Regions from separate parts of the Mesorhizobium cantuariense genome, predicted to be linked through region 2. Evidence: predicted binding sites of a transcription regulator. Region 2 holds the regulator's gene; each other region holds the start of a gene.
What was found. Region 2 encodes PhoB, which activates phosphate uptake and scavenging genes when phosphate is short. Its sites were predicted from a motif close to TGTCATNNANCTGTCAT; they were not measured.
Positions count from the first base shown of each region.

Region 1 (10,454 bases), 830 kb from region 2:
CTGAACGCCTTTGGCATCGTGCTCGGCGGGTTGCTGATGTCGCTGCTCTTTCTCGGCGGCGAAGGCGTGCAGATGACGCTTGGCCTGCCCTCGGCACTGACACGGATTTTCCAGGGCATCCTACTGTTCTTCCTGCTCGCCGCCGACTTCTTCATCTTCTACCGCGTTCGCCTGGTCCGGGAGAAAGCCTGATGGATCTGTTCATTGCCATCTTCACCGGCACCGTCATTGCTGCGACGCCCTTGATCTTCGCCGCACTCGGCGAACTCGTGGTCGAAAAATCAGGCGTTCTCAATCTCGGCATCGAAGGCATGATGCTGATGGGGGCCGCCCTTGCGTTCTGGGCGGTCACCGCGGGCTATTCCATGCCTGTCGCGATCATGGCCGGCGCGCTGGCGGGTGCTGCCACATCGCTGCTGTTCGGCGTTCTGGCGCTGACCTTCCTGACCAACCAATACGCCGCCGGCCTGGCGCTCGCGATCTTCGGGTCAGGTGTTTCGGCTTTTCTCGGACGCGGCTTCGGCAGCGAGCCGATCGAGGCGCTGCGTGGCATCGACATCCCCATCCTGTCCGACGCGCCGCTAATCGGCCCGATGCTGTTCCGCTTCGACCCGATGGTTTACCTGGCCTTGCTGATGTTCGCAGCCATCAGTTGGTTTCTCTACCGGACCAAGGCCGGGCTCATTTTGCGCACGATCGGCGAGTCACCGCAGACGTCGCATGCGATCGGTTACCCGGTGATCAAGATTCGCTACATGGCCGTGCTGTTCGGCGGGCTGATGGCGGGACTGGCGGGCGCCTATCTGTCGGTCGCCTACACGCCACTGTGGGTCGAGAACATGACCGCCGGCAAGGGCTGGATAGCACTTGCGCTGGTGGTGTTCGCCACATGGCGGCCGCTGCGCATCCTGCTTGGCGCCTGGCTGTTCGGCGGCATGACGATCCTGCAGTTGCAAGGACAGGCGCTGGGGCTGGAAGTGCCGTCAGAACTGCTTTCGGCCCTGCCCTATCTGGCGACAATCATCGTGCTAGTCCTCATCTCGCGAAACCGTCAGATGCTTGCGCTGCATTTTCCGGCTTCGCTTGCAAAACCATTCCGCCCGGCGAGCTAGAGCGGGATGAGATTAGTTTCGGTCATAGCCGGAGTTTTCGAAGTAGTGTGAGCACTCTGCCGGTGTGACGCGATTGAGGGTTTGGCCGATCGCGTCGCAGACGGCTTCGACGGTTCGGCTTGCGGCCTTTCTCAGCCAGTGCTTGAGCTTTGAAAAGAGCTGCTCGATCGGATTGAGGTCGGGCGAGTATTTCGGCAGGAAGAAGAGCCTTGCGCCGGCGGCGCGTATGGCGCGGCGCACCGCCTTGCCTTTGTGCGAGCCGAGATTGTCCATGATGACTATATCCCCCGGCTGGAGGGTCGGCGCGAGAACCTTCTCGACATAGAGGAGGAACCTCTCGCCGTTGATCGGCCCATCGATCAGCCAAGGCGCATCGACGCGATCGTGGCGCAGCGCGGCCAGGAAGGTCATGGTCTTCCAGTGGCCGTGCGGCACTTTGGCCTTGATGCGCTGGCCCACCGGCGCCCAGCCCCTGAGCGGCGACATGTTGGTCTTGGTCCAGGTCTCGTCAATGAAGACCAGTCGCGTGGGATCGATCCGGCCCCGATACTTCGTCCACTGCAGCCGCCGTCGCGCGACATCGGGACGATCCTGTTCGGCGGCGATCAGCGTCTTTTTTTGTGAGTGAGCTTCTCGGCATGCACGAACTCCCATACCGAACGGTAGTCGACCTTCAGACCACGCTCACCAAGCTCGGCCACAAGGCCGCGCAAGGTGAAGTCCCCGTCGTGACAGCGCTCGATCAGCCAGTCGCGCCACGCTCCCGAGAGTTTCTTCGGTTTGTAGCCGCCCACCTGGCGAGGCGCGGCACTGCCAGTCTCTTCAACACGCTTAAGCCACGCAATGGCCGCGCTATAGCTGACGCCAAATCGAGCCGCCGCGGCGCGCCGCGAGAGCCCTTCCGTCTTAACCGCGGCGACAACCCGCTCGCGAAGGTCCATCGAATATCCTGCCATCCATACTGGCCTCCTCCAGTATGAAGGTTGAATCAGAACAAAGGTGATTTGGGAATCCCACGACTCTTACAAATCCCATCCCGCTCTAGGGATTACTCCCTGTTGTAAGGCACGCCGAGCGCGACCGGCTGATGCGTGCGCGACCGCAGACCGGCCAGCAGCACCAGCGATGCCACATAGGGCAGCACCAGGAATATCTGATGGGGGACGGGAATCCCCACGACCTGGGCATGGATGCCCAACGCCTCCAGAAACGCGAAGATGAAGATCGCACCGACAACCCGGAACGGCATCCAGTTGCCGGCGATGATAGCGACGACGACCAGCCAGCCTCGCCCGGCAATAAGGTCGGGAACGAACTTGTCTGAATAGCCGAGCATCAGGAACGCGCCGCCGAAGCCGGACATCATGCTGCCGAACATGATCGCGAGCGCGGAATGTCGCTTCATCCATGCGGAAGACCAGGCCGTCACCGACGACATGGCCATTCTCGTCGCACCACGGCGCATAGTAGATCTGACCGACTTGCAGCTTCTTCATGTCACGCGGGATGAGCGTGTCCATCAGCTTCTCGGCATCGGGGCCGGCGATGACATATTTGGACAATGGCGACATGTCGCCCATGGCAACCCTGGTTCGGATTGCCGCCAGTTCCTCGACCATATCGGAATAGGAATCGACGACCATGTTTCGGTCCCAGCGCATCCACAATGCGTTCTGGTTCAACGGCGCCGTACGCTCAACGAAAGGCGTGCCGCGAAAAGCGACCCTGGCATCGGCTACCGTGCTCAAGCCCGTCGTGAATTTGATGTCATCCATTGCAAGTCTCCTCCCGGTCGCAAGGCACTTCGCCGCGACATTCAACAACGGGTGAGGACTGGCGCATCCCGCGCCAGGGAAAGGAGCCATCGAAGAGCAGACCGCAGAATGGCATCCTACAAGCAGGTACCAGGTCACTCAGATGGCTCTTGCCTCATCCGTATCTTGGCTGAGACTTTCACTTCACAGGGGTTTTCGGAATGCCCCCGGTTGCCGACGAGATACCGGCAGTTCAACCTGAATATTTGAAGCTGTTATTTAAGCATTCGTTCAACGCACCTGCGCACTTTTATCACGAAGCTACTCAGTGTTTAGCCAATGTCGTGGGCTCCGTTCGGGCCAATGTCCGCTTCCAGGAAGTGAGTTCCTGCGGATAGAGATGGCAGTCCGTTTCCTTTCACGCCCTTTGCGCAACAAGGAGCCTGCCGGGCGAAAACGACGAGCTGAGGCACCTTCGTGAAATACACCCAGCCGATGCTACAAGCGACGCAAAGCCTACGAGCCCGTGGCGCGTCGGGTAATTCGCTCCAGTCCGAGCAGCAGGACCAGCGTAGCCGCCACCAGGATCATGGTCAGTGCCGCACCGGCAAAGATGTCGCCGCGGTCGGTGGGGCTGAAGATCGAGACCGGCGAGTAGCGCTCGTCTCCGCTGCTTTGTCATTGACCTATTGCAATTATCGTACCCGCCAACCCTGAGTTCTTTTCAGGATACCTTTCGAAACAGCCATATGGATGATCCGCGCGAGTGCATTGGTGTAGAAGATCATCATGCCCATGGCAGCGGCAGGCGCGGTGTCACCAGCGTCGTCCATGTTGAGCACTGCGACCGAGGCAAGCGCCGTGTGAGTTGTATAGATGAACACCACCGCGGAAACCGTCGTCATGGCGTTGACGAAAAGATAGATCGAGATATCGAGGATTGCCGGCAGACAGATCGGCACTGTCACCCGCGTGAACAGGCGATAGAACGGCTGCTTCAGCGAGGCCGCTACCGGCTCGAATTCGCGATCGATCTGCTTCAACGCTGTCAGAGCCGTCAAATGACCGACTGTGTAGAAGTGCGTCACCGTGCAGACGACCAGGATCGCCATTGTGCCGTAGATCGCGTTCAGCGGATTAGCCGGATTGTTGAAGAAGAAAATGTAGGCCAGGCCGAGCACAAGCCCCGGCACCGCCATCGGCAGCATGGCGAGGAAGTGGAAGGCGGTTCGTCCGACCCTGAAGCCCTCGGTCTTTTCGACCATGTAGGCGCCGACGAAGACGATGACGGTTCCAAATACGGCGGTCAGCATCGAGAGCGTGATCGAGTTATAGTAGGAGGTCCAGCCCCCGCCATCCATGCGATCGAACGCGAAATTTTTCAGGCTGAGGCTGAGGTCGTAGGGCCAGAACTTGACCAGCGCGGCGTACTGGCAAATGCCGATGATGCCGGCGATGAACAACGCGACCAGGCTGCAATAGGCTAGACAGACCAGGTCGAAGCGGCGATTGGGTTTTGCCTCGTAAGGCACCGAGCGGGCCGATAGGAGCGAAACCTGCCTGCGCTGGACCAGGCGGTCAACGACGAAGGCGGCAATGGCCGGGATCAGCAAGATGACCGAGACCACCGCCCCCATCTCGAAATTCTGCTGACCAATCACCTGCTTGTAGATATCGACAGCGAGCACGTTGAACTGACCGCCGATGACCTTCGGCAAGCCGAAATCGGTGATGACGAGCGTAAACACGACGAAGGCCGCGGAGATCAAACCGTAGCGCGCTCCCGGAATGGTAACGACCCAGAATGTCCGCCATTTGCTGGCGCGCAGCGAAGCGGCGGCTTCATACTGGCGCTGGTCGGAGATCGCCAGCGCCGTCGAGATAATGATCAGAGCATGGGGAAAGGTGAAGAATATCGAGCCGACGACAATCCCCAACGGACCGTAGATCGATATGCCGGCAAGCAGGTTCTTCAACATGCCCTGGTTGCCGAACAGATAAATGAGGGCGATGCCGGGCAGTAGCGACGGCACCAGGATGGGAGCCATGGCGATGAGCCTGAATAGGCCCTTGAAGCGCATCTGGCTTCGGTTCAGAGCGTAGGCGAAGCCGAAGGCTATGCCAACAGTGCTGATGGTGCTGATCAGCGCGATCAGGAAGGAATTCTGGATCGAGCGGAACAGCGTTGGCGTTGAGAAGTAGGTCGTGTAGTTGTCCAACCCAAGCGCGCGCGCGGGCCTCAGCATAATGCGCCGAAAGGTGTTCGAATCGACTTCCTGCCATTCGGTGCCGCGGTGGAGTTGTGTGCCTATCAGGAAATAAGCGTCATCGGTCGTGCCGCGGATCTTGTATTTGACTGGGCTGCGGAAACTGAAATCCGGAAAGAAGCTGGTGGCCGGCAGCCGGCCATCCGAACTGGTCTCAAGCTTTTCTGGCGGCAACGCGGCGAGTTTCTCGTTCAGGGCGGCGGCTGTTGCTGGCTCGCCGAAATTGCCGAACTCGTCGCTAACCTGGAATTCGAACGCGCCAAGATCGAAGCTGTAGGTCGAGAACGATTTCGACAGCATCACGTAAAGCGGGGCTGCCAGCGACAGGACGAGATAGAGCGAGATGACGACCAGCAGACCGCGCTTGATCAGCTCGTCCTTGTCGAGCGATTGTCGGAGCGCCCGGCCAGACGGCATCGGGACATCAATTGCCGCCGCCATGGCGCTCTCCTTGCGGGAAGATTAGCAGTCGGTCGGCGGGTAGTTCCACGGTTAGCGCTCCGCCTTCGGCGAGGCCGAGACGCCGCGTGGCGTTGACCGAGAAATCGGCGATCAGAATCTCGTCTCCAAGCTCTCCGCCGCGCAGCCGGGTGCGCCAGAACGAGCCTAGGAATTCCATTTCACCGACAGTCACGTCGATCAGGTTTTCCGGCGTCTTCACCACATCGGGAGCGCCGGGCGAACGCGAACCCGGCCCGTGCGGAATCACTTCTTCCGGCCGAATGGCGGCGACGACTGCCTCGCCGTTTGCAAAACTGTGCGGCGCGCATCTGAAAGCCTTTGCCCCGAAGCTGACCGAAGCGGCTGCCACCGTCGCTTCGAACTTGTTGGTCTCGCCGATGAAGTCGGCGACGAACAGCGTCGCGGGATGGCGGTAGATTTCAGTCGGACTGCCGACCTGCTCGATGACGCCATGGTTCATGACGACAATGCGGTCGGCCAACGACAATGCTTCTTCCTGGTCGTGCGTAACCATGATCGTGGTGACGCCGAGCTTGCGCTGCAGCCCCTTGATCTCGTGGCGCAAGTGCACGCGCACCTTGGCGTCGAGCGCCGACAGCGGCTCGTCGAGCAGAAGCAGGCCGGGCGAGGTGGCGATGGCCCGAGCGAGCGCGATGCGCTGCTGCTGCCCGCCGGAAAGCTGCGCTGGGTATTTCTTCGCCTGATCGGGCAGGCCGACCAGCATGAGCAATTCCTTGACGCGGGCATCGATCTCGGCGCGCGGCCGTTTGGTGTTTTCCAGGCCGAAGGCGATATTCCTTTCGATCGTCAGATTGGGAAAGAGCGCGTAGGACTGGAACACGATGCCGTAGTCGCGTTTTGACGGCGGTAGCGTTGAAATATCCCTGCCCCCCTGGCGGACGACGCCGCTAGTCTGCAGGTCGAGGCCGGCGACGGCGCGCAGCAGCGTGGTCTTGCCGCAACCCGAAGGTCCGAGAAAGCAGATGAATTCGCCTTCATTGATGTCAAGCGAGATGTCCTTAAGCGCATGGAACTCGCCGAAGGCTTTCCAGAGATGTTCGATCCGCAGGTAAGCCGTGTTGCCGGCAGCGGTCATGGGACGCACTTCGGCCGGCGTTGCCGATATATCAGCGACGGGTTCATGTCTCATTATGACCATCCGGCAAGAGTTACGAGAAGGGCGCCGCTCTGACGGCGCCCTGTCGAAATGCTCTGCGTCTAGCTCTTGGGCTCAGACTTGGCGTCATAGCGCTTCGTCCACTCGTCGAGAATGGCCTTCCGGTGGTTGGCCGCCCACTCGAAGTCATTGTCGATCATCTTGGACTCGATATCTGCGGGCAGGAACTCGACCGGCTTGGCGACATTCGGCATAGCCAGAACCGCATAACCTACATTGTACATCTCGTTGGCCTGCTTGCTGATCGACCAGTCGAGCAGCGTTTTGGCGGCCTCGAGATTTTTTGTTCCTGCAACGATCGCGGATGCCTCCATGTCCCAGCCGATGCCTTCGGACGGGATGACGATATCGAGGGGAGCGCCCTCCTTCTTGGACTTCGCGGCGCGAAACTCGAAAGAGATGCCGATAACGGTTTCACCCGAGGCGGCCATTTTGCATGGCTTCGAACCGGAATGCGTATAGGCATCGATATTCTGATGCAGGGCATCCATATAGGCCCAACCATCCTTCTCGCCGAACAACTGCAGCCAGCTCGATACATCGAGGAAGCCGGTGCCTGACGAGGCCGGGTTCGGCATCACGATGTGACCCTTGTATTCCGGCTTGGTGAGGTCTTTCCAGCTGGTCGGCTCAATGAGGCCAAGCTTTTTGCCCTCAACCGTGTTGAAGCAGATCGAAGCTGCCCAGGCGTCCATTCCGACCCAAGCTGGTGGCGTGTCCTTGTCGACGAATTTCGGCTTAAGCAATTCGACGCCTTTTGGCGCATAGGGCTCAAGCATGCCTTCGGTCTTAAGCACCAGAAGTGATGTTGCGGCAAGGCCCCAGATAACGTCGGCCTGCGGATTGTCTTTTTCGGCCAACAGCTTGGCGGTAACGACGCCAGTGGAGTCGCGGACAAAGTTCAGTTTGATGTCGGGGTGGCTCTTTGTGAAGGTCTCGGCGTAGCGGGCCAGATCCTCGGCTTCAATGGCGGTATAGATTGTCAGTTCGGTCGTTTCGGCAAAGGCGGCGGATGACATCAATGCCGCGGCGAAGGCGGCAAGTATGGTTACATTGCGCGATTTCATGATCAGTTCCCCTGTGATTGATGGCACATTCTGCGATGCACTTTGACGATCTCGCCTGTGGGCCGGAGGCTCACGCGGCGCCGTTCGATCTCGTCGTTGCGGCGACTTTGGGGATTGGTGATCGATAAGTAAAATCTATTTATTTTATAGAAAGCCAACTTCTTCTGATAGTTGTCACGGAACTGTCGCATCGCTGTCGTGGCGACGATTCCGGCCTCGTGGAAGGCCGGCGTCGGCGACCGCGTTGACGAGATCGGCCTCGGGGATGCCACATGGTCAGGCCGCCAGAACGGCGGCCTCGACGATGTCGAGCGCGTGGTCGAGATCGGTTTTCGAAATGACCAGCGGCGGCGACAGCGTCAGCACATTGCCCTGGCTGACCTTGAAGCTCAGGCCTTGCTCCAGGCAAGCGTAGAACACGCGCTCGGCGAGATCGCGAGCCGGCTGGCGTGTATCGCGATCCTCGACGAGCTCGACGCCGACCATCAGTCCCCGCCCGCGCACGTCGCCGACATGGGGCGAGCGCGCCATCAGGTCCTGCATGCGTCCCAGCATGTGCCGGCCGAGTTCGGCAGCGCGCTCGACGAGACCTTCCTCCAGGATGATGTCAATGGTGGTCAGTGCGGCGCGCGTCGTCACAGGGTTCTTCTCGTGGGTGTAGTGGCCGATGGCAAAGCCACCGGTGACGTCGAGGTCGCGGCGCGCGATGACGGCGGCGATCGGCAGGATGCCGCCGCCGAGCGACTTGCCGAGAACGACGATGTCGGGCGTCACATCGTCATGCTCGTGGGCGAAGAATTTTCCGGTCTTGCCGAGGCCGGTCGGGATCTCGTCGAAGATCAGCAGCGTGCCATGCCGGTCGCAGGCCTCGCGCACCCGCTTCCAGAAACCGGGCGGCGGCGGATTGGGCGTCGCCCGCATCGGTTCGGCAACGACCGCCGCCACGTCCTGCTCGCGGCCAAGGACGTAAGCGATCATGTTGGCGCAAGCGAGCCCCGAGGCTTCGAGGGAATCATGGCCATAGGGACAGCGATAGCCGTCCCAGGGTGCCACATGTTCGGTGCCGGTCATCATCGGGCCGGCGATATGCGAGCGGAAGGTCGCCTCGCCGCCGACGCTCGCGGCGGCGAAGCCGGCGCCATGAAAGGCATCCCAGAACGACACTGTCTTGAAGCGGCCGGTCGCGGCGCGCGCGATCTTCAGCGCGACCTCGACGGCGTCGGAACCGCCGGTGGTGAACAGCACCTTGCCGAGATCGCCGGGCGCCAGTGCTGCCAGCTTCTCGGCCAGCTCGACAGCGGGCTCACAGGTGAAGCGGCGCGGCGCAAAGCAGAGCTCGTCGAGCTGCTTCTTGATCGCGGCCACCAGCCTTGGATGGCCGTAGCCGAGGTGATGAACGCTGTTGCCGTGGAAATCCATGAAGCGGCGGCCGGCGGTGTCCTCGATCCAGATGCCTTGCGCCTTGGCGATCGTCGAAAGACAGGGGCTGGACAGGCTCTGGTGCATGAAGGCGGCCGCGTCGCGATCGAGCAGGCCGCGGATCCGCGGATCGTCCTGCCCGGCATCCCAGCGGCCGCGAGCCGCTGTGGTGTTGGAATCGCCTTCGGTGTGCACAAGCTCTTTGATCGCGGCCATCATGGTCTCCGAAACGCGAATGAGGGAGCGGCGAACGCTCCCTCGGTTGTTCTATCCGTCAATGCCGCCCGGTCAGGACCAGGGCAGCGAAAATGTCTTCACATTGGTGTAGCTCTTCATCGCTTCGATGACGCCTTCCTTGTAGCCATTGCCCGAATCCTTGATGCCGCCGAAGGGCGACATCTCGATGCGGTAGCCCGGCACTTCCCAGATGTTGACCGTGCCGACCTCAAGGCCGGCGATGTATTTCTGCATGCGGCGGAAATCATTGGTGCAGACACCCGACGACAGGCCAAATGCGGTCGAGTTGGACAACGCGATCAGCTCATCGTCATCGTTCGGCGCGCGAACGATCGGGATAATCGGCCCGAACGTCTCTTCCATCACCAGTTCGGATGTGTGCGGCACGCGGTCGACGACGATCGGCGGCAGCAACGCGCCCTGACGGCCCGAATTGTAGAGGATTTCAGCACCTTGCTCGGCGGCCATATGGACGCGGGCTTCGAACAGGGCCGCCGCCTTTTCGTGGACGACGGTGCCAAGGTCGGTCGAGCGGTCCATCGGGTCGCCAAAGCGGATCTTTTTCGCCCGCTCCAGCACCAGCGGCACGAAACGGTCAGCGACGCTTTCCTGGCACAGGATCCGCTTGACCGCGGTGCAGCGCTGGCCGGAATTTTTCGTCGCACCGGCGACGGCGAGATCGGCTGCCTTTGCCAGATCGTCGTCGGACAGATCGTTGAGGATGATCAGTGGATCGTTGCCGCCGAGTTCGAGCACCTGGCGCTTGTAGCCGGCGGTGCGGGCGATCATCTTGCCGACCGGCACGCCGCCGGTGAAGGTGATCAGATCGATGTTCTCGTTGGTGATCATCTCGTTGCCGATGTCGGCCGGCCAGCCAGTCACCACCGACAGCATTTCCGGCGGCAGGCCGGCTTCGTAGAGAATGTCGGCCAGCAGAAGCGCCGTCATCGGCGTCAATT
Region 1 covers NZ_JBHRVD010000001.1:5,214,464-5,224,917, forward strand. The annotation lists gene ACFOJ9_RS25570 (ABC transporter permease) at 1-192, shown strand, start outside; gene ACFOJ9_RS25575 (ABC transporter permease) at 192-1,112, shown strand; one part of gene ACFOJ9_RS25580 (IS630 family transposase) at 1,125-1,733, opposite strand; one part of gene ACFOJ9_RS25580 (IS630 family transposase) at 1,736-2,068, opposite strand; gene ACFOJ9_RS25585 (hypothetical protein) at 2,135-2,977, opposite strand; gene ACFOJ9_RS25590 (putative 2-aminoethylphosphonate ABC transporter permease subunit) at 3,562-5,574, opposite strand; gene ACFOJ9_RS25595 (putative 2-aminoethylphosphonate ABC transporter ATP-binding protein) at 5,558-6,745, opposite strand; gene ACFOJ9_RS25600 (putative 2-aminoethylphosphonate ABC transporter substrate-binding protein) at 6,814-7,839, opposite strand; gene pbfA ((R)-1-hydroxy-2-aminoethylphosphonate ammonia-lyase) at 8,116-9,474, opposite strand; gene phnY (phosphonoacetaldehyde dehydrogenase) at 9,547-10,454, opposite strand, start outside.
Region 1: ACFOJ9_RS25600 (putative 2-aminoethylphosphonate ABC transporter substrate-binding protein) is a predicted target of PhoB. The motif match lies at 8,012-8,028, and genes of this name have one in related genera.

Region 2 (10,454 bases):
AAGCGCGATGACCCAGAGCCAGGGATTTCCAAGCTGGAAGCCGATGACTCGAATGAGGAATTCGGCCTGCGCCACGCCCATGATCATACCGATCACGCCTTCGACGGAGCCGACCGAAAGGTCGATGTTGCGCATGACGATGACCAGCACCATGCCGGTCGCCATGATCGCGACCGAGGAGGTCTGCACCGAGAGGTTCCACAGATTGCGCGGCGTCAGGAAAAGCCCGCCCGACAGGATGTGTATGCCGACCCAGATGACCAGCAGCGCGCCGACCATGCCGAGCATGCGCGTGTCGAGCTCGGTAGCCTTGAGAAACCGCCCGGCGGCGCTGAGTTCAGATGCACGCGCCCGGTCCGCTGCAGTGCCGGCGACCGGCTGATTAGAGGTCGTGTCGGTCATGGATCCTCCCACCGGTTTGCCGTCTGACGCGGATGCCGGAACATGGATGCTATTTGCTTTCCGCAGTTATTTGAAGCGGAAGCCCCTTGAGAAACGCCGCGGCCTTTGGGCCGCGGCGCCGAGATTTCGAACCGATAGCGACCCGGTTTTAGTTGCAGGCCGCGACGCTGCCGGCGGCGACGCCCGCGCAGACTTCGTCTTTCTTGATCCAGCCGGCGTCGATGACGACGTTGAGATTGTCCTTGGTGATGGCAACCGGGGTCAGGAACAGCGACTTGACGGTATTGCCGCCTGGTGTCGTGAAGTCCTTGGCGCCGGCAATGTCGCTCGTCTTCTTGCCGTCGGCGAGCTGCGAGGCGATCTCTGCAGCGTTCTTGCCCAGTTCGCGTGCGTCCTTCCACACCGACACGGTCTGCGTGCCGAGCGCGATGCGGTTCAGCGCGGCGTGGTCGCCGTCCTGACCCGAGACCGGCACGGTGCCGGCCAACCCTTGAGCCGTCAGCGCCGCGACGACGCCGCCGGCGGTGCCGTCATTGGCCGCGACCACCGCATCGACCTTGTTGTCGTTGGCGGTCAGGAACTGTTCCATGTTCTTCTGGGCATTGGCGGGCAGCCAGCCGTCCGTATAGGCCTCGCCGACATTCTTGATCTTGCCGCTGTCTATGGCTTCCTTGAGCACTTCCATCGAGCCCGAGAACAGGAAATCGGCATTCGGATCGGCACCCGAACCCTTGATGAAGACATAGTTGCCTTCCGGCTTGGCCTTGAACACTTCGCGGGCCTGCATGCGGCCGACTTCCTTATTGTCGAAAGTCAGGTAGAAGACATCCTTGTTCTCGATCAGCCGGTCATAGCCGACGACCGGAATGCCTTCATCCAGCGCCTTCTGCACCGCCGGGCCGATGGCCGAGGCATCCTGCGCCAGGATGATCAGCGCGTTGGCGCCCTGCGAGATCAGGCTTTCGACATCGGTGAGCTGCTTACCGGGATTGGACTGCGCATCGGCGGAGATGTACTTGTCGCCGGCGGCCTCGATCGCCGTCTTCATGGCGGCCTCGTCGGTCTTCCAGCGCTCCTCCTGGAAGTTGGACCACGAAACGCCGATGACCTTGTCCTTGGCCTGTGCGACCGACACGAGCGTCAGCGACATGGCGACACCCGCCAGGATGGCGGCTGTGAATCTTTTCATATTATCCTCCCTGCGCCGCGTATGGCGCGACCAAACTGACCCGAAGGCCGGCACAGAGGCTCTATTTTTTCGAGCCTCGAAAAAATACTGATCCAACACCCGAACGCTGTCAACATCGATTCTGATGGATTTTGATGTCCTTCAGAATTTTTTTCGAGCCTCGGAATAAATAAGTGACAGGGCGGGCCGCTTCTGCCAGTATTTGACCGCGTTGCCGGCAGCGTTCCAGGGGCAGGAAGAACCGCGGCGACCGGGAGGATGTGAAGAAACATGTCGGTCGGAATCCGCCACGACGATTTGCGCCGCCGCAACCGCGCGATGGTGATCGCAGCCGTGCGCCGCGCCGGACAACCGTCACGCACCGAGATCGCCGCGACCACGGGCCTCAGCCACTCGACCATATCGGCGATCTCCTCCGACCTGATCGGCGAAGGCATCCTGACCGAAAGCAAACCGAGCGAGGCCGGCTCGCTCAAACGCGGTCGGCCGCAGGTCGGCCTCAGCCTCAATCCGGAAGCGGCGGCGGTGATGACCGTCGTTCTGTCGCTGAATTTTCTCTCCGTTGCCGTCATCGACTATGCCGGCCAGGTGATCGCCGAGGAGCAGCGCAGGCTGGACACGCTGACGATGCCGCGCGAGGCGCTGATCGGCGAATGCACGGCAATCGTGCGGCGCCGCCTCGAAGACCCCGATCTTGACGTGCGCAGCATCGCCCGCATCGCTCTGGCGATCCAGGGCATCACCGACACCCATGCCCGCGCCATGCTGTGGTCGCCGATCACGCCTCACACCGACATCGCCTTCGCCGACATACTCGAAGACGAGTTCGGCATCCCCGCCACCATGGAAAACGACTGCAACATGATGGCTATAGCACTGCGCTGGCGCGACCCTGATCGCTACCGCGACGATTTCATCGCCATTCTTCTATCGCACGGCATCGGCATGGGCCTGGTGCTGAAGGGCGAGCTGTTCACCGGCACCCATTCCTCGGGCGGCGAGTTCGGCCACATGATCCACCGGCCGAACGGCGCGCTCTGCCGCTGCGGGCGGCGCGGCTGCGTCGAAGCCTATGCCGGCAACTACGCCATCTGGCGCAGCGCAAGGCAATTGGGTGAGGACGCAGAACCCGTCGCCGATGTCAGCGACGCCGACATGCGTGCCCTGGCCACCGCGGCCCGCGAAAGCGACGGACCCGAGCGCGAGGCCTATCGCAAGGCCGGCGAAGCGCTCGGCTACGGCCTCGGCAGCCTGTTCGCGCTGATCGATCCGGCGCCCGTAGCCATGGTCGGGGTCAGCGCCGCTGCCTTCGACTTGATCGAGCCGGCATTGCGCAAGGCGATTGCCCAGACCGCCGGCGGCCAGCACTCGAAATCGATTTCCTTCGACACCGAGCCGAACGAACTGCCGCTGATCCGCGAAGGCTGCGCCATGCGTGCGCTGACCTTCGTCGACCAGGAGATTTTCGCACCCGGCGCGCAAACAAGATCCGGCCTCGCCGGCAAGAACGTGGCGTGAATTCAAACGGGCGAGTTCAATCCTCACGGATCGCGTAGCCCGCTCCACGAATGGTGCGGATGACGTCGGGCATGCGGCCGTTGTTGACGGCCTTGCGCAGCCGGCCGACATGCACATCCACCGTGCGCTCGTCGATGTAGATCGTCTCGCCCCAGACATTGTCGAGCAGCTGGCTGCGCGAGAAGACGCGGCCGGGATGGCGCATCATGAATTCGAGCAGGCGGAACTCGGTCGGTCCAAGCCTGATCTCGCTCTTCTTGCGATAGACCCGGTGCGATTCACGGTCGAGCACGATATCGCCGACCTTCAGCACACTGGACAGCACCTCCGGCTTGGCGCGGCGCAGCAGCGCCTTGACCCTGGCCATGAATTCCGGTGTCGAGAACGGCTTGACCAGATAATCGTCGGCGCCGGTCGACAGACCGCGCACGCGGTCGCTCTCCTCGCCACGCGCGGTCAGCATGATGATCGGCAGCCGCTCGGTCTCGGGACGCATTCTTAGCCGACGACAGAGTTCGATACCGGAAACCGCAGGCACCATCCAGTCGAGCACCAGAAGGTCGGGAACGTTCTCCTGCAGCCGGATCTCGGCCTCGTCACCGCGCGTCACCACCTCGACCTGATAGCCTTCGGATTCGAGATTGTAGCGGAGCAGCACGCCTAGCGGCTCCTCATCCTCCACCACCATGATGCGTGGCGCGATCATCGACTGGTCATCCCTGTCATGCGGCCGGCGCGGACATTGCCGTCTCGTCCTGCTTCGGACGATTGGCGGGCAGCTGCGTGCCGGTCAAAACATAATAGGCATTTTCAGCGATGTTGGTCACGTGGTCGCCGATGCGCTCGAGGTTCTTGGCGCAGAACAACAGATGCGTGCAGGCAGTGATGTTGCGCGGGTCTTCCATCATGTAGGTCAGCAGTTCACGGAACACCGAGGTGTATTTGACGTCGATGCGCTCGTCGTTGTTTCTGAGCGTGGCAAGCGCTGCCGCGTCAGCGGCGGCATACTCGTCGATGACGCCCTGCACCTGGATCAGCACCAGCTGCGCCATCCCGTCGATCGAATGCGACAGGTCGCGCGGCGTGACGCTCAGGCCGACAGTGCCGACGCGTTTGGCAATGTTCTTGGCAAGGTCGCCGATGCGCTCGAGGTCGCCGGCCATGCGGATCGAACCGACCACCGCACGCAGGTCGTTGGCCATCGGCTGGCGCTTGGCGATCAGCGTGATGGCGCGATCGTCCAACTCGCGCTGGCGTGCATCCATGATGGCATCGTCGGAAACCACCCGCTGCGCCAGCGCATTGTCCGAATTGAGCAATGCCTTGGTCGAGCCACTGACCATCGAGCGGGCGAGATCGCCCATGTCGCGGATCAGCTGGCTGACCTGCTCCAGATCCTCATCGAAAGATGCGACGGTATGTTCACCCATGATCTTCGTCCCTCGTATGCTGAACTCAGCCGAACCGGCCGGTGATGTAGTCCTGGGTGCGCTTGTCGTCGGGGGTGGTGAACATCTTGTCGGTGGCTCCCTCCTCGACCAGATAGCCAAGATGGAACATCGCGGTGCGCTGCGACACGCGCGCCGCCTGCTGCATCGAGTGGGTGACGATGACGATCGTATAGTTCTGACGCAGTTCGTCGATCAGTTCCTCGACGCGAGCGGTGGCGATCGGGTCGAGCGCCGAACACGGCTCGTCCATCAGGATCACCTCGGGCGACACGGCGATGGCGCGCGCAATGCACAGACGCTGCTGCTGGCCACCGGAAAGGCCGGTGCCAGGTTCCTGCAAGCGGTCCTTGACCTCGTTCCAGATTGCCGCCTTCTTCAGGCTCGACTCGACGATCTGATCCATGTCGGCCTTGCGCTTGGCCAGTCCGTGGATGCGCGGGCCATAGGCGACGTTCTCGTAGATCGACTTGGGAAACGGATTGGGCTTCTGGAACACCATGCCGACGCGCGCCCTGAGCTCGACGACGTCGATGTTCTTGTCGTAGATATCCTCTTCGTCGAGCGTTATCTTGCCGATTACCCGCGCTGAATCGATGGTGTCGTTCATGCGGTTGAGGCAGCGCAGGAAGGTGGACTTGCCGCAGCCGGAGGGGCCGATCAGCGCGGTCACCTGATTGAGGCGGACGTCGAGATCGACGTCGAACAGCGCCTGCTTCTCGCCGTAGAACACGCCGACCTTGTCGCCGCGCATTTTGATCACTTCGTTCGACTTGGCGTTCACCTTGTCGCCCACTGCGTTTTCAAGGGACTGTTCGGTCATGATGTTCATACCAAAATGCCTTTTTTCTACCAGCGCCGCTCGAACCGACGCCGAAGCACGATCGCGGTGATGTTCATGGCCATGAGGAAGACGAGCAGGATGATGATGGCGCCGGACATGCGCTCGACGAAGGCGCGTTCGGCCTCGTTCGCCCACATATAGATCTGCACCGGCAGCGCGGTGGCCGGATCGAAAGGCGTCGTCGGAGGATCGGCGACGAAGGCGACCATGCCGATCAGCAGCAGCGGCGCGGTTTCGCCGAGCGCACGCGCAAGACCGATGATGGTGCCGGTGAGGATGCCGGGCGCGGCAAGCGGCAGGATGTGGTGGAACACCATCTGCATCTTGGAGGCGCCGAGACCAAGGGCTGCCGAGCGGATCGACGGCGGCACGGCGGCAAGTGCCGCGCGCGTCGCGATGATGATCGTCGGCAGCGTCATCAGCGTCAGCACCAGGCCGCCGACGAAAGCGGCGGAGCGCGGCATGCCTAGGAAATTGATAAACACCGCGAGGCCGAGCAGGCCGAAGACGATCGACGGCACCGCGGCCAGATTGTTGATATTGACTTCGATCAGGTCGGTGAAGCGGTTCTTCTTGGCGAACTCCTCCAGATAGATGGAGGCGGCGACACCGATTGGCAGCGCCAGCAGCAGCACGATCACCATCATGTAGAACGAGCCGATGATCGCCACGCCCATGCCGGACGTTTCCGGACGGCTGGAGGCGCCATAGGTGAACAGGCCGGTGTTGAAATGCTCGGCCATCGCACCCTCGGCCTTGAGCTTGTTCATCCAGGTGATCTGCTGGTCCGAGACCTTGCGTCGCGCTTCCTCGACGCCGAGATCGATCTGGCCCTTGAAGGCCGAGTCGAGATTGGCGGCGGCGAGAATGTTGACGTTGCGCGTCGTGCCGATCACCGACGGATCGGCGGCGACGATGTCGCGCAACTGGACGCGTGCGCCTTCCGACAGGAAGCCCTTGAGCTGCCTGATTGCCGGCTTGTCGTCGGGATTGATGCCGAGCTTGGCGACCAGCGCGTTTTCGGCGAGCTTGGGATAATTTGCCTTGATCAGAACGCTCGGATCGGTGGCGCGCTTGCCGGAAGGATCGATCACCTTCTCGTCGAACGTGATCGGCAGCGATACCGTCGTCTGCCAAAAGGCGGTGTAGCCTTTCGAGACGATGGTGATCAGCATGATGGCCAGGAACGCCAGGCCAACGGAAATCGCCACGGCGCCATAGATGCGGAAACGGCGTTCGGCGGCGTAACGGGCCTTCAGGCCGATGTCGCGGCGCGGATGGGCCGCGGCCCTGACCATCGTATCCATGGGGATGTCGGTCATTCGTACTGCTCCCGGTATTTGCGCACGATGTAGAGCGCGACGATGTTCATCACCAGCGTCAGCGCGAACAGCGTCAGGCCGAGCGCGAAGGCGACCAGCGTCTGCGGCGAATTGAACTCGAGGTCGCCGGTGAGCTGGTTGACGATCTTGACGGTGATGGTCGTCATCGCCTCGAACGGGTTGATGGTGAGGTTGGCGGCGACGCCCGCCGCCAGCACGACGATCATCGTTTCGCCGATGGCGCGCGAGGCGGTCAACAGGATGGCACCGACGATGCCGGGCAGTGCCGCCGGCAGGATCACCCGCTTGATCGTCTCGGAGCGGGTCGCGCCGAGGCCGAGCGAACCGTCGCGCATGGCGCGCGGCACCGCGGTGATGATGTCGTCGGACAGAGAGGACACGACCGGGATCAGCATGACGCCCATGACCAGGCCGGCGGTGAAGATACTCTGGCCCTGGATGAAGGGCGAACCGCCGGTCAGCGCCGCGGACAGGTCGCGCAGGAACGGTCCGAGCGTGACGACGGCGAAGATGCCGTAGACGATGGTCGGTATGCCGGCCAGCAGTTCAAGCGCCGGCTTGACCACCGAGCGCACCCTGGGTGTTGCGTATTCGGCCATGTAGACGGCCGACATCAGTCCGACCGGCACCGCCACCAGCAGTGCGACGGCGGCGATGTAGAGCGTGCCGGCAAGAAGCGGGATCAGGCCGAACTGGCCCTGGCTGCCGCCCGAACCGGCGGCGGCAAAACGCGGATCCCAGACCGTGCCGAAAAAGAAACTCATCGGCGAGACGCTCTCGAAGAAGGTGATCGTCTGGAACAGCATCGAAAGCACGATGCCGACGGTGGTCAGGATGGCGATGGTGGAGGCGGCGAGCAGGCCCCACAGCATCAGCCTCTCGACATTGTTGCGCGCCCTGGCGCGCGGTGCGATCTGCCTGAGCGCATAGAAGGCGCCGGCGATAGACGAAGCGAGAATGACGACGGCACCGAACAGGCCGAGCCGGTCCTGGACCTTGTTCGCCTCGACGGCGATCGGGATCATGTAGTCCTGTGTGTCGCTCGCCAGTGCCACGCCCCTGGCGGCGAGCAGCGGCTGCAGCTCGGCGAAGCTGGCAGGCAGGCCGGCCAATGTGCCTGCATCGAGTTTGCGCAGGCCCCTGGCGAGGCTCTTTACCAGGCTGACGTCCAGCGCCTCGCTGGCAACCTTGCTGTCGACGGTGCGCTCGGGCAAGGCAGCGTGAATGTGTCGGTCAAGATAGACCGAAGAGCCGACGGCCCAGACGGCTAGCAGCAAAAGAGCAGGCAGGACGCCGAGCAGGAAGGCCCACCAGCCGTGATAATGGGCACGCGAATGCGGCTTGACCTTACCATTATCCTGGGCCGCGGCACGCTGGCGGCCGATGAAAAAGGCAACCAGGCCGATGGCAACGACGATGGCCAGTACGAGCAAGGACGACATGGACCCACCCCAAGGGAAATTCTAACGCAGCCGCCATTGCGGCGTGCGGTGAAACCAGGGCGCGGATTTGGCCCGCGCCCTGGTTCGGTAGCTTGATTACATCGCCTTTCCGGCGGCGAAAGCGTCGCGCTGGGCCTGACGCTCGGCATCCGGAGCAGCAACGAGGCCGTATTCGGCGAGCGGGCTTTCCGGGCCGACCATCTGGTCGTCAAGGAAGAACTCGACATATTCCTTGAGGCCGGGAACGACGCCGAGATGCGCCTTCTTGACATAGAAGAACAGCGGGCGCGAGACGGGGTACTTGCCGCTGGCGATGGTCTCGGTCGAAGGCACGATGCCTTCCACGGTGGCGACCTTCAGCTTGTCGGCATTGTTCTCGTAGAAGGCGAGGCCGAACACGCCGACGCCGGTCTTGTTGGAGTCGATGCGGGCGAGCGTCTCGGTATAGTCGCCATCGATGTCGACGGCCTTGCCGTCCTTGCGAATGGCGATGCAGGTCTTGCCGATTTCCTTGTCGTCGGCAACGCCGGCAGCCTTGAGAGCAGCCTTGTCACAGCCGGCATCGAGAAGCTTGGTCTCGAACACTTCGCGCGTGCCGTGCTTTTCGCCCGGAATGTAGGCGGCGATGTCCCATTCGGGCAGCTTCGGATTGACCTGGCTCCACTTGGTGTTCGGATTGTCGACCAGTTTGCCATCGACGACCAGCTTGGCGGCGAGCGCCTTGTAGATGTCGGCGGGAACCAGCGCCCAGTCCGGACCCTTGATATCAGTGGCGAAGACGATGCCGTCATAGCCGATGCGGACTTCCTGGACTTCCTTCACGCCGGCGTCGGCGCAGGACTTGAGTTCGTCCTTCTTGATCGGACGCGACGAGTTGGCGATGTCGATCGTGTCTTCGCCGACGCCCTTGCAGAATTCCTTGATGCCGGCGCCGCTGCCGCCGGATTCGACGACTGGGGTCTTGAAGTTGGTGAATGTTTCGCCGAACTGCTCGGCGACGATCTTGGCATACGGTAGCACGGTCGATGATCCGGCGACCTGTATCTGGTCGCGCGCGGCGGCGAAGCCGGACGACGCGGCGAGCGCAAGCGCCGCGGCCGACGCCGTATAGAGGAATTTCTTCATGTGGCCTGCTCCTGTTCGGAAGATGGTCTCTCGGCGCCAGTGTCATTCTGCGCCCGCTGAGGCCAATAGCCTTCGATTATTACAGTCGCATGACAGTTTGATGTCACCCCGGTAACGCGTCATCGGGATAAGCAAAATGCCGCCTGGCCGGCACTCCCGATGGAGCCCGGCTTTGCCCCCGGAATCAGAGACTTGCTCCGTTTGGGCCGAGGCTGGCCGGGCGATTTGGGATCAGCCGGCCTCTATAAAGAAAATCCGGACGGGAGCGCGTTGCTCTCGGCCAGTCGTGGCCGGGCCATCGCCGAAAACAGGTCCGTTGGGGTAGGTTGACGCTGTCTCATGTCGGCGGTCGCTGCTCCCGCCCGTAACTGAGAAGAGCGGAATTCGAATGCGCCCATTGTCTCGGCTGGATGCCGCCTTTGATATGGTGCGATCGCGCCATAGTCTTGGCGCTGGCTGGGGTCGCGAATCTTCGCCGCATTCCCCGCAATCGGGCCGAAACCGGCGCAACGCCGGCTCTTACCCGGCGTTGCGCTGAGCCTGGCGGCTGGCGCCGACCCAGCGCTCGACCTTCTCGAGCAGGGCCCGGGGACTGATCGGCTTGGGCAGATAGTCGTCCATGCCGGCCTCCAGGCAGCGCTCGCGATCACCCTTCAGCGCATGCGCGGTGACGCCGACGATCGGCACATGCGTGCCGGTCTCTTCCTCCAGCCGACGAATGGCGGCGGTTGCCTCGAGCCCGTTCATCTCCGGCATCGAGACATCCATCAGGATCATGCACGGATTGAGCCGGCCGAAGGCGTCGAGCGCCTTGCGGCCATTGCCGACGATCTCGAAACCATAACCGGTCTCGCCGAGAATCTGGGTGAAGACCATCTGGTTCACCTCATTGTCCTCAGCCACCAGGATATCCAGCCTGTCGCCACCACCCGCCGCGGCAGGCCGGGGGCGGATCGAAGGCGGCTGCAGCAGCGCCCGCTGTTCGGACGGCGCCGACGGCTGTGGCCGCGCAACATTGCCTGGAGAGACGTCGGCTGCGAGCGCCGGGGCGTCGCTGCCGCTCGTGTTGTGGCGATGCCGCTGGATGGTGGCGACCAGCGTTTCCAGCAGCAACGATGAGCGCGCCGGCTTGATCAGCTGGGC
Region 2 covers NZ_JBHRVD010000001.1:6,047,360-6,057,813, forward strand. The annotation lists gene ACFOJ9_RS29505 (sugar ABC transporter permease) at 1-402, opposite strand, end outside; gene xylF (D-xylose ABC transporter substrate-binding protein) at 551-1,591, opposite strand; gene ACFOJ9_RS29515 (ROK family protein) at 1,862-3,109, shown strand; gene phoB (phosphate regulon transcriptional regulator PhoB) at 3,126-3,815, opposite strand; gene phoU (phosphate signaling complex protein PhoU) at 3,832-4,539, opposite strand; gene pstB (phosphate ABC transporter ATP-binding protein PstB) at 4,565-5,389, opposite strand; gene pstA (phosphate ABC transporter permease PstA) at 5,407-6,723, opposite strand; gene pstC (phosphate ABC transporter permease subunit PstC) at 6,720-8,186, opposite strand; gene ACFOJ9_RS29545 (substrate-binding domain-containing protein) at 8,283-9,311, opposite strand; gene ACFOJ9_RS29550 (PAS domain-containing protein) at 9,831-10,454, opposite strand, start outside.

Region 3 (10,454 bases), 1.8 Mb from region 2:
GGTCGCCGTCACCGACGGACGCCAGCCGGTCAGCCTGTTCCGCGGCCTCGAGGCCCTGGCCAACCTGGCGCTGACCCAGCTCAAGGAAGTGCTCGACGTCTACGCGTCTCGCTCGGTGGAGAAAATCGGCTTCGTGCGCGACCGCGACGACCAGATCGACGCTATGTACACATCGCTGTTTCGCGAATTGCTGACCTACATGATGGAAGATCCGCGCAACATCACGCCCTGCACGCATCTGCTGTTCTGTGCCAAGAACATCGAGCGTATCGGTGATCACGCCACCAACATCGCCGAGACCATCTACTACATCGTCACCGGCGAGCAGTTGCCGGCTGAGCGGCCCAAGGGCGACAAGACCGACAAGATCGGTCTTTCCGAGACGCTGCCGGTGAAGTGAACGCCGCCTCTCGAACCGTCACCCGAATTACGCTAAGCTCTCCGGGTTTCGCCTCTATCCTCGTCCGTGGATTTGCTTCGGGAGGCCGTGATGGAAAATGTTCGGAACCTGACCCCGGCGCCCGCGCCGACATCCGGCATCATCGCTTGCGGTGTCTACACGGCCGGGCGCCGCATCGCCGACATTCCCATCGAGGAAGCCGGCGAATGGGCAAAAAAATCCGGTCATGTCGTCTGGATTGGCCTGCTTGAGCCCGACCGCAACCTGCTGCTGCGCGTCCAGGCACAGTTTCACCTGCACGAGCTGGCGATCGAGGATGCCGAGCATCCGCACCAGCGGCCGAAGATCGAGCAGTATGGCGACGCCTTGTTCATTGTTGCCCGCACCGCGCAGCTGATCGACGGTCGGGTCACCTTCGGCGAGACCCATTTGTTCGTCGGCAGCGGCTACATCGTCAGCGTCAGGCACGGTCCCTCGACGTCCTATGCCGCCGTTCGCCAGCACTGGGAAAGCTGCCCGCATTCGCTGGCCAAGGGCGAGGATTTCGTCCTCTATGCCATTCTCGATTTCATCGTCGACAATTACATGCCGGTGCTCGAGCAGATCGAGGACGAGGTCGAGGCGATCGAGGACAAGGTTCTGCTGAAGCCGATGACCGGTCCCGACATCGAGCGGCTCTATATGCTGCGCCGCGATCTTTTGCGCCTGCGCAATGCCGCGCTTCCGCTGGTCGAAGTCTGCCGACGGCTGACCAGCGCCGAGCTGCCGCAGATCCATACGGCCATGCACCCGCTGTTTCGCGACGTCACCGATCACATCCGCACCGTCCAGGAAAAGATCGACAGCCTGCGCGAGGTGCTGGCGTTCGCTTTCGAGGCGAGCCTGCTGGTCGGCCAGAGTCAGGAAACGGCGAACACCAAGAAGCTCGCCTCATGGGCCGCCATCCTGGCGGTGCCGACAGCGCTCGCAGGCATCTACGGCATGAACTTCGACGGTATGCCGGAACTGAAGATGGAATACGGATATCCGGTGGTGCTGGCCACGATCGCGCTGATCTGCGCGTTTCTCTACTGGCGGTTTAGGAAGAACGGCTGGCTGTGAAAGAGAGCGAATAGCAAATAGCGAATAACACAAAAACGGCTTGCTCCCTGTCACAGAAGCCAAGCCGTTTCTATTCGCTATTCGCTATTCGCTATTCGCTATTCGCTATTCGCTATTCGCTATTCGCTATTCGCTATTCGCTATTCGCTATTCGCTCAGCGACTCCGCCGCCGCTCCGATGCCGGCTGGAATGCCACGCGGGCGTGGTACTTGCAGTAGGGACCGGTTTCGGCGGCATCGTTGCCGCAGAAATGGAAGTCCTCCGAAAGCGGATCGCCGTTCGGCCATTTGCAGGTCCGCTCGGTCAGCTCGACGAGTTGCAGGTGCCGTGAGATCGGCAACACGACATTTTCGACCGGGCGGATGTAATGGCGTGCCACCGGTTCGGCGTCGAACTGCGTCTGCAACGCCGTCGCGCCGATCGATGTCGTGACGTGGCGTGTAGCGGTTGCGGCGCGTGATACCGATTTCTGAACGGTCGATCCTTGCGCCGCCTTCTTCTGGCGTGCCGGCGTGGCGGTCGAGCGTCCGCGGCCCGACAGTTTCAGCCGATGCACCTTGCCGATGACCGCATTGCGGCTGACCCCTCCAAGCTGTGCGGCAATCTGGCTTGCGCTCAAACCCTCCGACCACAGTTTCCTGAGAAGTTCTACCCGCTCGTCAGTCCAGTTCATGAGACCGCGCTCCTCTAAGCGTGCGGCAATCGGAATCCACTCCCGACCCGGCAACATTTGCCGGGGCAGACACCACATATATCTGGTGATTAGGTCCGCCGCACGAAATCTAGTTATTTCTCGTCTACAACTACTCTATGCGCTGACTCGGTGACAAGAGTCCCAAGTGCAACACGAATCGGTTTTTTCGGTTTTCCCCAACTTGCCCGGTCGCTTATGAGCCGGCGTCTCGTCAGAGGGCTTGCCGCGCGCCACTACGCGACGTTTTCGTTGACTTCATGGCCGAAAAACAGGATAAGCCGCACAGGCCGCCGCTTTGGCGGCTTTTTTGATTTTCCGGTACCGGAGACGCATATAATGAGCGGTTCGGCGCTTTACGAGACCTTTGCTCGCGCACCCTTGGCCTTCGACCACGGGGAAGGCACTTGGCTGGTTACCGACAAGGGCGAGCGATATCTCGATTTCGCCGGCGGCATCGCTGTCAATTCGCTGGGCCACAGCCATCCGCATCTGGTCGCCGCACTCACCGAGCAGGCCGCCAAGCTCTGGCATGTTTCCAATCTCTATGAGATTCCGGGGCAGAGCCGGCTCGGCGAGCGGCTGGTCGACGCCACTTTCGCCGACAAGGTGTTCTTCACCAATTCCGGCGCCGAGGCGCTGGAATGTGCGATCAAGACGGCGCGGCGCTACCAGTTCGTCAACGGACACCCCGAACGCTTCCGCGTCATCACCTTTGAGGGCGCCTTCCATGGCCGCACGCTGGCGACCATCGCGGCCGGCGGTCAATACAAATATCTTGAAGGCTTCGGCCCCAAGGTCGAAGGCTTCGATCAGGTCGGCTTCGACGACATCGACGCCGCCGAAAAGGCGATCACGCCGGAGACGGCCGCCATCCTGATCGAGCCGGTGCAGGGCGAGGGCGGTATCCGTCCGGTGCCGACGCAATCGCTGAAGCGGCTCAGGCAATTGTGCGAGCAGCATGGCCTGCTCTTGATCTTCGATGAGGTCCAGTGCGGCATCGGCCGTACCGGCAAGCTGTTCGCGCATGAATGGTCCAGTGTCACGCCAGACATCATGGCGATCGCCAAGGGCATTGGCGGCGGCTTCCCGATGGGCGCCTGCCTTGCCACGGATGAAGCGGCTGTCGGCATGACCGCAGGCGTGCACGGCACCACGTTCGGCGGTAACCCGCTGGCCATGGCTGTCGGCAACGCCGTGCTCGATGTCGTGCTGGAAGACGGCTTCCTCGAAGATGTCCAGCGCAAGGCGCTGCTGATGAAGCAGGGGCTTGCGTCGGTCGCCGACGAGTTTCCCGAAATCATCGAGGACATTAGGGGCGCCGGGCTGATGCTCGGCCTCAAATGCGCCATGCCCAACACCACGGTGAACATGGCATTGCGCGACCAGCACCTGCTGGCGGTTCCGGCCGGCGACAACGTCATTCGCCTGTTGCCGCCGCTCACCGTCACCGACGCCGAGATCCACGACGCGCTCAACCGCATTCGCGCCGGCGCCAAGGGCCTGGCGGAGGCGATCGCCTCTGCCGCCGCGAAGTAATCCGGAACCATTCCTGATGTCAGTTCGCCATTTCACCGACCTTTCCGCCGTTTCCGAAGGCGATCTGCGCTTCATGCTGGACGATGCGGTGGTGCGAAAGGCGCGGCTCAAGGCCGGCGAGCGGACAAAGCCGCTCGAAGGCAAGGTGCTGGCGATGATCTTCGACAAGCCGTCGACGCGCACGCGTGTGTCCTTCGACGTCGGCATGCGCCAGCTTGGCGGCGAAACCATCATGCTGACCGGCACAGAGATGCAGCTCGGCCGTTCCGAAACTATTGCCGACACAGCCAAGGTGCTGTCGCGCTATGTCGATGCGATCATGATCCGCACCACCTCGCATGAGCGGCTGCTGGAATTGACCGAGAACGCCACCGTGCCGGTGATCAACGGACTGACCGACGATACCCATCCGTGCCAGTTGATGGCCGATATCATGACCTTCGAGGAACATCGCGGTCCGGTCGCCGGCAAGACCATCGCCTGGACCGGCGACGGCAACAATGTGCTGCATTCGCTGCTCGAGGCCTCGGCCCGGTTCCGCTTCAACCTCAACGTCGCGGTGCCCGAGGGCAGCGAGCCGGCGCAGAAGCATATCGACTGGTCGCAGGCGCATGGCGGCAAGCTGCACTTCACCCGCTCGCCCGAGGAGGCCGTCGATCAGGCCGACTGCATCGTCACCGATTGCTGGGTGTCGATGGGCCAAGAGCATCGCGCCCGCGGCCACAACGTGTTCTCGCCCTACCAGGTCAATGCCAAGCTCATGGCCAGGGCCAAGCCGGACGCGCTGTTCATGCACTGCCTGCCGGCGCATCGCGGCGAGGAAGTGACCGACGAGGTCATCGACGGGCCGCATTCGGTGGTCTTCGACGAAGCCGAGAACCGGCTCCATGCCCAGAAGGCCGTGCTCGCCTGGTGTCTCGGCGCTTGATCTCTGGGAGCTTGATCTGCGGGGGTGTGATGCCTATCTGCGCCGCATCACGCAAATCAAGCGCGTTTCGACGCATGCGCCCCGGAGGGCGGCATGGCCGCGCCCTGGAGCTTTGTCATGTTGGAAACCTATCAAGTGACTGAACATCACCCCAAACTCGGCGAATTCGGCTACGCCGGCGACGATCACGTCGTGCCGTTCGAGGTCGGCCCGCTCGATGTGCGCGGCCGCACCGTCCAGCTCGGGCCGATGCTCGACGCCATCCTCAGCCGTCACGACTATCCCGAGCCGGTCGCCCGCCTGCTGGCGGAGGCCTGTGTGCTGACGGTGCTGCTCGGCACCTCGCTCAAGTTCGAGGGTAAATTCATCCTGCAGACCCGCACCGACGGGCCTGTCGACATGCTGGTCGCGGATTTCTCCACGCCCTCGGCGCTGCGCGCCTATGCGCGTTTCGACGCCGACCGGTTGGAGGCGTTGGTCGCGGCAGGCGAAACGTCCCAGCAGACGCTGCTTGGCAGCGGCGTGTTGGCGCTGACCATCGATCAGGGCGCTCACACGCAGCGCTATCAGGGCATCGTCCAACTCGACGGCGAGACGCTGGAAGATGCGGCACGCACCTATTTCCGTCAGTCGGAGCAGATCCCGACCGATCTCAGGCTCTCGGTGGCCAAGCTGCTGACGCCCGGCCCCGGCGGCGCCCGCGAGCAGTGGCGCGCCGGTGGCATCCTGGCGCAGTTCCTGCCGCAGTCGCCCGAGCGCATGCGCGTGCCGGATCTGCCGGGTGGCGATGGCGATCCGCGCGAGGAGATCCACGATCCGGCCGACAATTCCTGGCAGGAGTTGCTGGCGCTGCTCGGCACGATCGAACCGACCGAACTGATCGACCCGACGATCGGTGCCGAGCGGCTGCTTTACAGGCTGTTCCACGAGCATGGCGTGCGCGTCTTCGGCGGCGTTCCGGTCGCCGACCAGTGCTCGTGCTCCAAGGACAAGATCCGCGGCATCCTCGAGGGTTTTTCCGCGCAGGAGATCAAGGACAGCACCGAGGATGGCGGCATCCACGTCGCCTGCGAATTCTGCTCGAAGCAATATGACTTCGATCCGGCGGAATTCGCGGCTCAGTAAAGAAAGACACGCCTCACCGGCCGCTTCGCGGCCGGTGAGGCGAAACTAATTCACCGTCCGCCGTGTCCCCGGCAGGTCGAGTGAAAATGCGGGAATGGCGATGTCGAACGTCTCGCCCCGCTTGTTGCGCATCGTGTAGTGCCCGACCATGATGCCGGACGGTGTCGAGAGCGGGCAACCGGATGTGTATTGGTAGCTGTCGCCGGGATTGAGTTCGGGCTGGTCGCCGACGACGCCGGGGCCGCGTACCTCCTCGACCCGGCCGGTGCCGTCGGTGATGTGCCAATAGCGCGACAACAGCTGCACGAAATCGTCCGACTGATTGTCGATCGTTATCTGATAGCCCCAGACATAGCGGTTCTCGGCCGGATCCGAGCGGTCCTCCAGATAGAACGGCCTGACCTGAACTTCGATGTTGCGCGTGACGGCGCTATACATAAGCGGCTCCAAAACAATCCGGCAACTTTCGGCGCTCAATGCGAGCTGGTCAACGGTGCGCGTCCTGTTCGTTGCCGACTGAACGGCAGGTGCGGGCAAAGAATGTCATTTAAGTGACACATGACAATGATGGTGTGCGCCGATCAGTGCCGCGCGACTCGGGCGCTCTGCCGAACTGTTGAAATCGGTCGTCATATGGACCGATTTTTCTGGAGTGACCGGATCTCGATGGAACTCACTCTCATAGCCGCCACGCTTTCAGCTGCTCTCATCCTCTCAAATCTTGCCAGCATCGTGCTTGCCGCTTCGCGTCTGAAACGGCGCCGCACCATTCCCCCGTCGGCCGGCAAGCCGCGGCCGGTGTCGATCGTCGTGCCTTCGCGTGGCGTCGAGCCGTTCACGCACGAGACGCTGGAGCGCGCCTTCTCGCTCGACTGGCCGCGCTACGAGCTGATCTTCTGCGTCGCCCATGCCGACGATCCGGTGGTCAAACTGATAAACAGGGCGATTGCCCTGTTTCCGAAAGTGCCGGCCCGGCTGCTGGTTGGCGACGACCGCATCAGCGCCAATCCGAAACTCAACAATTGCGTCAAGGGCTGGGAAGCGGCGCGGCACAATTGGGTTGTTCTGGCCGATTCCAACGTGTTGATGCCGAGAGATTACGTCCAGCACCTGATGGCTGCATGGAGGCCCGACACCGGCCTTGTCTGCTCGACGCCGATCGGTTCGCGGCCAGCCGGCTTCTGGGCCGAGGTCGAATGCGCTTTCCTCAACACGCTGCAGGCACGCTGGCAATATGCCGGCGAGGCGCTTGGCCTCGGCTTTGCCCAGGGCAAGAGCATGCTCTGGAACAAGCCGATGCTCGACGCCAATGGCGGCATCCGCGCGCTTGCAGCCGAGATCGCCGAGGACGCCGCCGCGACCAAGCTGGTCAATGGCCTCGGCCTGCGCGTCAATCTCGTCGCCGCGCCCTTCGAGCAGCCGCTCGGCCGGCGCACCTTTGACGAGATCTGGTCACGTCAGGCCCGCTGGGCACGCCTGCGCCGCGTCACCTTTCCGCTGTTCTTCGCGCCTGAAATCCTGACCGGCGCGGTGGTGCCGCTGGTGCTTGCGTTGATTGCGGCGGCAAGCGCCGGCGTCAGTCTCTGGGCAACCGCCATCGCCGTGCTGGCGGCCTTCTATCTTCCGGAATGCGCCCTGGCCTGGTTCAAGGGCTGGTACCTGTCGCCGCGCATGGTCGCGGCGATCATGGTGCGCGACCTGATGCTGCCGACGATGTGGGCGCGCGGCTGGCTCGGCGGCGCCGTCGACTGGCGCGGCAATGCGATGACCATTGGCACCAAGGCGGCCGAACTGGAAGAGACGCCTTCCGGCGCTTGAAAAGCCCTCTTATTTGGCCTTCAGCGCCTGTGCGATATCCTCTAGCAGATCGTCGGTGTCCTCCAGGCCGACCGACAGTCTGAGCGTGCCCGGCCCGATGCCGAGCTCGGCGCGGGCCTCGTCACTCAGATTCTTGTGCGTCGTCGTCGCCGGGTGGGTGATCAGGCTTTTGGCATCGCCGAGATTGTTGGAGATCAAGACGATTTCAAGCGCGTTCTGCAAGGCGAAGGCCGCGTGCTTGCCGCCCTTGACGTCGAGGCAGATCAGCGTCGAGCCGCCCGACATCTGCTTCTTGACGATATCGGCCTGCGGATGGTCGGCCCGCCCGGGATAGATGACGCGGGCGATTTCCGGCCGTTCGGCCAGGAAATCCGCGATCCGGCCTGCGCTTTCCGTCTGCTGGCGCACGCGCAGCGGCAGCGTCTCCAGGCCCTTCAGCAGCGTCCAGGCGTTGAACGGCGACAGGCTCGGACCGGTGTGGCGGAAATAGTCGTGCAGGTTCTCGTCGATCCATTTCTTGTCCGACAGGATGACGCCGCCGAGGCATCGTCCCTGGCCGTCAATATGCTTGGTCGCCGAATAGACGACGATATGGGCGCCGAGCTGCAAAGGCTTCTGCTGCAAAGGCGTGGCGAAGACATTGTCGACGATCAGTCGCGCCCCGATCGAATTGGCAAGTGAGGCAACCGCAGCGATGTCGACCACTTCCAGCGTCGGATTGGTCGGGCTTTCCAGGAAGAACAGCTTGGTGTTCGGCTTGACCGCCTTTTCCCAGTTGGCGATGTCGGTGCCGTCGACCAGCGTTGCCTCGATGCCGTATTTCGGCGCCAGCGTCTCGACCACCCAGCGGCACGAACCGAACAGCGCGCGCGCCGCCACGATATGGTCGCCGGCCTTGGCGCTGCACAGAAGGGCAGCCGTCACCGCGGCCATGCCGGAGGCGGTGGCGCGAGCGTCTTCCGCACCTTCGAGCGCGCACATGCGCTTCTCGAACATGTCGACGGTCGGATTGGCGTAGCGCGAATAGATGAAACCCGGCTCCTCGCCCTTGAAACGGGCTTCGGCGGCCTGCGCCGTTTCGTAGACATAGCCCTGGGTCAGGTAAATCGCTTCCGACGTTTCGCCGAAGCCGGAACGCAGCGTTCCGCTGTGCACGAGTGCCGTCTGAGGCTTCCAGTTGCGCTTCTTGGTGCTCATCGCTCTTCTTCCAGACACAAAAAAACCGGCCGCGAAAGTCGCAACCGGTCCATACGGCCTTGCGGCCCGACGGTCCTTTAGCGACTTGTTTAACGTGGCTGCAAGCCGACCGGCCAAATCACCACGGGATAACGACCCTTTAGACCCGCGCCACGCTTGCGTCAATTGCCGGCTTCATTAAGAGGTTTGTACCAACGGTCTTGGAGCGACCCAGCTTTGCGGCAGACAGGCATTCTTCCCGATCAGGACATATCGGCGCTGTTCCAGTCCGGCGCGCTGAAGTCGACGCGCGCGCTTGACGCCGACCAGATCCAGCCGGCCAGTCTTGATCTCAGGCTCGGCGATAAGGCTTGGCGGGTGCGTGCCTCCTTCCTGCCAGGTCCCAACCACAAGGTTTCGGAAAAGCTCGATCGGCTGCAGTTGCACGAGATCAATCTTGCCGAGGGCGCGGTGCTGGAGACCGGCTGCGTCTATATCGTGCCCTTGCTTGAAAGCCTGGCATTGCCGGCTGACATTTCGGCCTCGGCCAATCCGAAGAGCTCGACCGGGCGGCTCGATATCTTCACCCGTGTCATGACCGATCGCGGCCACGAGTTCGACAAGATCGCCGCCGGCTATCATGGCCCGCTCTATCTGGAGGTCAGCCCGCGCACGTTCCCGATCGTCGCGCGCACCGGTTCGCGTCTGTCGCAGATACGTTTCCGCACCGGCAATGCGCTGCTCTCGGAAGCCGAGCTGCACGACCTGCATCGCGCGCAGATGCTGGTCGCCACCGAGCCGCCGAACATTTCCGGCGGCGGCATAGCGCTGTCGATCGACCTCAACGGCGATCAGAACGGCCTGGTCGGCTATCGCGGCAAGCATCACACCGGTCTCGTCGATGTCGACAAGCGCGCGGCACAGGAGGTCGTCGACTTCTGGGAGCCGATCCACAAGAGCGGTGCCGGCGAACTGGTGCTCGATCCCGATGAATTCTACATCCTCGTCAGCCAGGAGGCGGTGCATGTGCCGCCGCTCTACGCCGCCGAGATGACGCCCTTCGATCCGCTGGTCGGTGAGTTCCGCGTCCACTATGCCGGTTTTTTCGATCCGGGCTTCGGCCATTCCGCGTCCGGTGGTACCGGCAGCCGGGCTGTGCTCGAAGTGCGCAGCCACGAAGTGCCGTTCATCCTCGACCATGGCCAGATTGTCGGCCGGCTGGTCTATGAGCACATGCTGAAGCGGCCGCAGGCGCTCTACGGCACCGATCTCGGCTCCAACTACCAGGCGCAGGGCCTGAAGCTGTCCAAGCATTTCCGCCCGGCGCGCTAAGCGCCTATCACCGTCAGGCAAAATACTTGCCTGCGCTGGCTCGCTATGCTTGGCTGCCTTGCTGGTCGTCAAGATGCCGGCGTTCAAGGGGAACCAAGAAAATGCAGATTTCGAAATGGATCATGTCGGCAGCGGGAGCTGCCATGCTGGTGATGGCGGCCGGCTCGCTGTCGCAGGCGCAGGAGAAGATCAAGATCGGCACCGAGGGCGCCTATCCGCCGTTCAACACCATTACGGCTGACGGCAAGGTCGAAGGCTTCGACATCGACATCGCCAACGCACTATGCGCGCAGATGAAGGTCGAGTGCGAGATCGTCACCCAGGACTGGGACGGCATCATCCC
Region 3 covers NZ_JBHRVD010000001.1:7,826,651-7,837,104, forward strand. The annotation lists gene phoU (phosphate signaling complex protein PhoU) at 1-400, shown strand, start outside; gene ACFOJ9_RS38080 (magnesium and cobalt transport protein CorA) at 491-1,501, shown strand; gene ACFOJ9_RS38085 (GcrA family cell cycle regulator) at 1,657-2,175, opposite strand; gene ACFOJ9_RS38090 (aspartate aminotransferase family protein) at 2,533-3,732, shown strand; gene argF (ornithine carbamoyltransferase) at 3,749-4,660, shown strand; gene ACFOJ9_RS38100 (Hsp33 family molecular chaperone) at 4,754-5,785, shown strand; gene apaG (Co2+/Mg2+ efflux protein ApaG) at 5,831-6,223, opposite strand; gene ACFOJ9_RS38110 (ceramide glucosyltransferase) at 6,452-7,603, shown strand; gene ACFOJ9_RS38115 (O-succinylhomoserine sulfhydrylase) at 7,613-8,800, opposite strand; SAM riboswitch at 8,858-8,935, opposite strand; gene ACFOJ9_RS38120 (2'-deoxycytidine 5'-triphosphate deaminase) at 9,017-10,111, shown strand; gene ACFOJ9_RS38125 (ABC transporter substrate-binding protein) at 10,213-10,454, shown strand, end outside.
Region 3: ACFOJ9_RS38110 (ceramide glucosyltransferase) is a predicted target of PhoB. The motif match lies at 6,327-6,343, and genes of this name have one in related genera.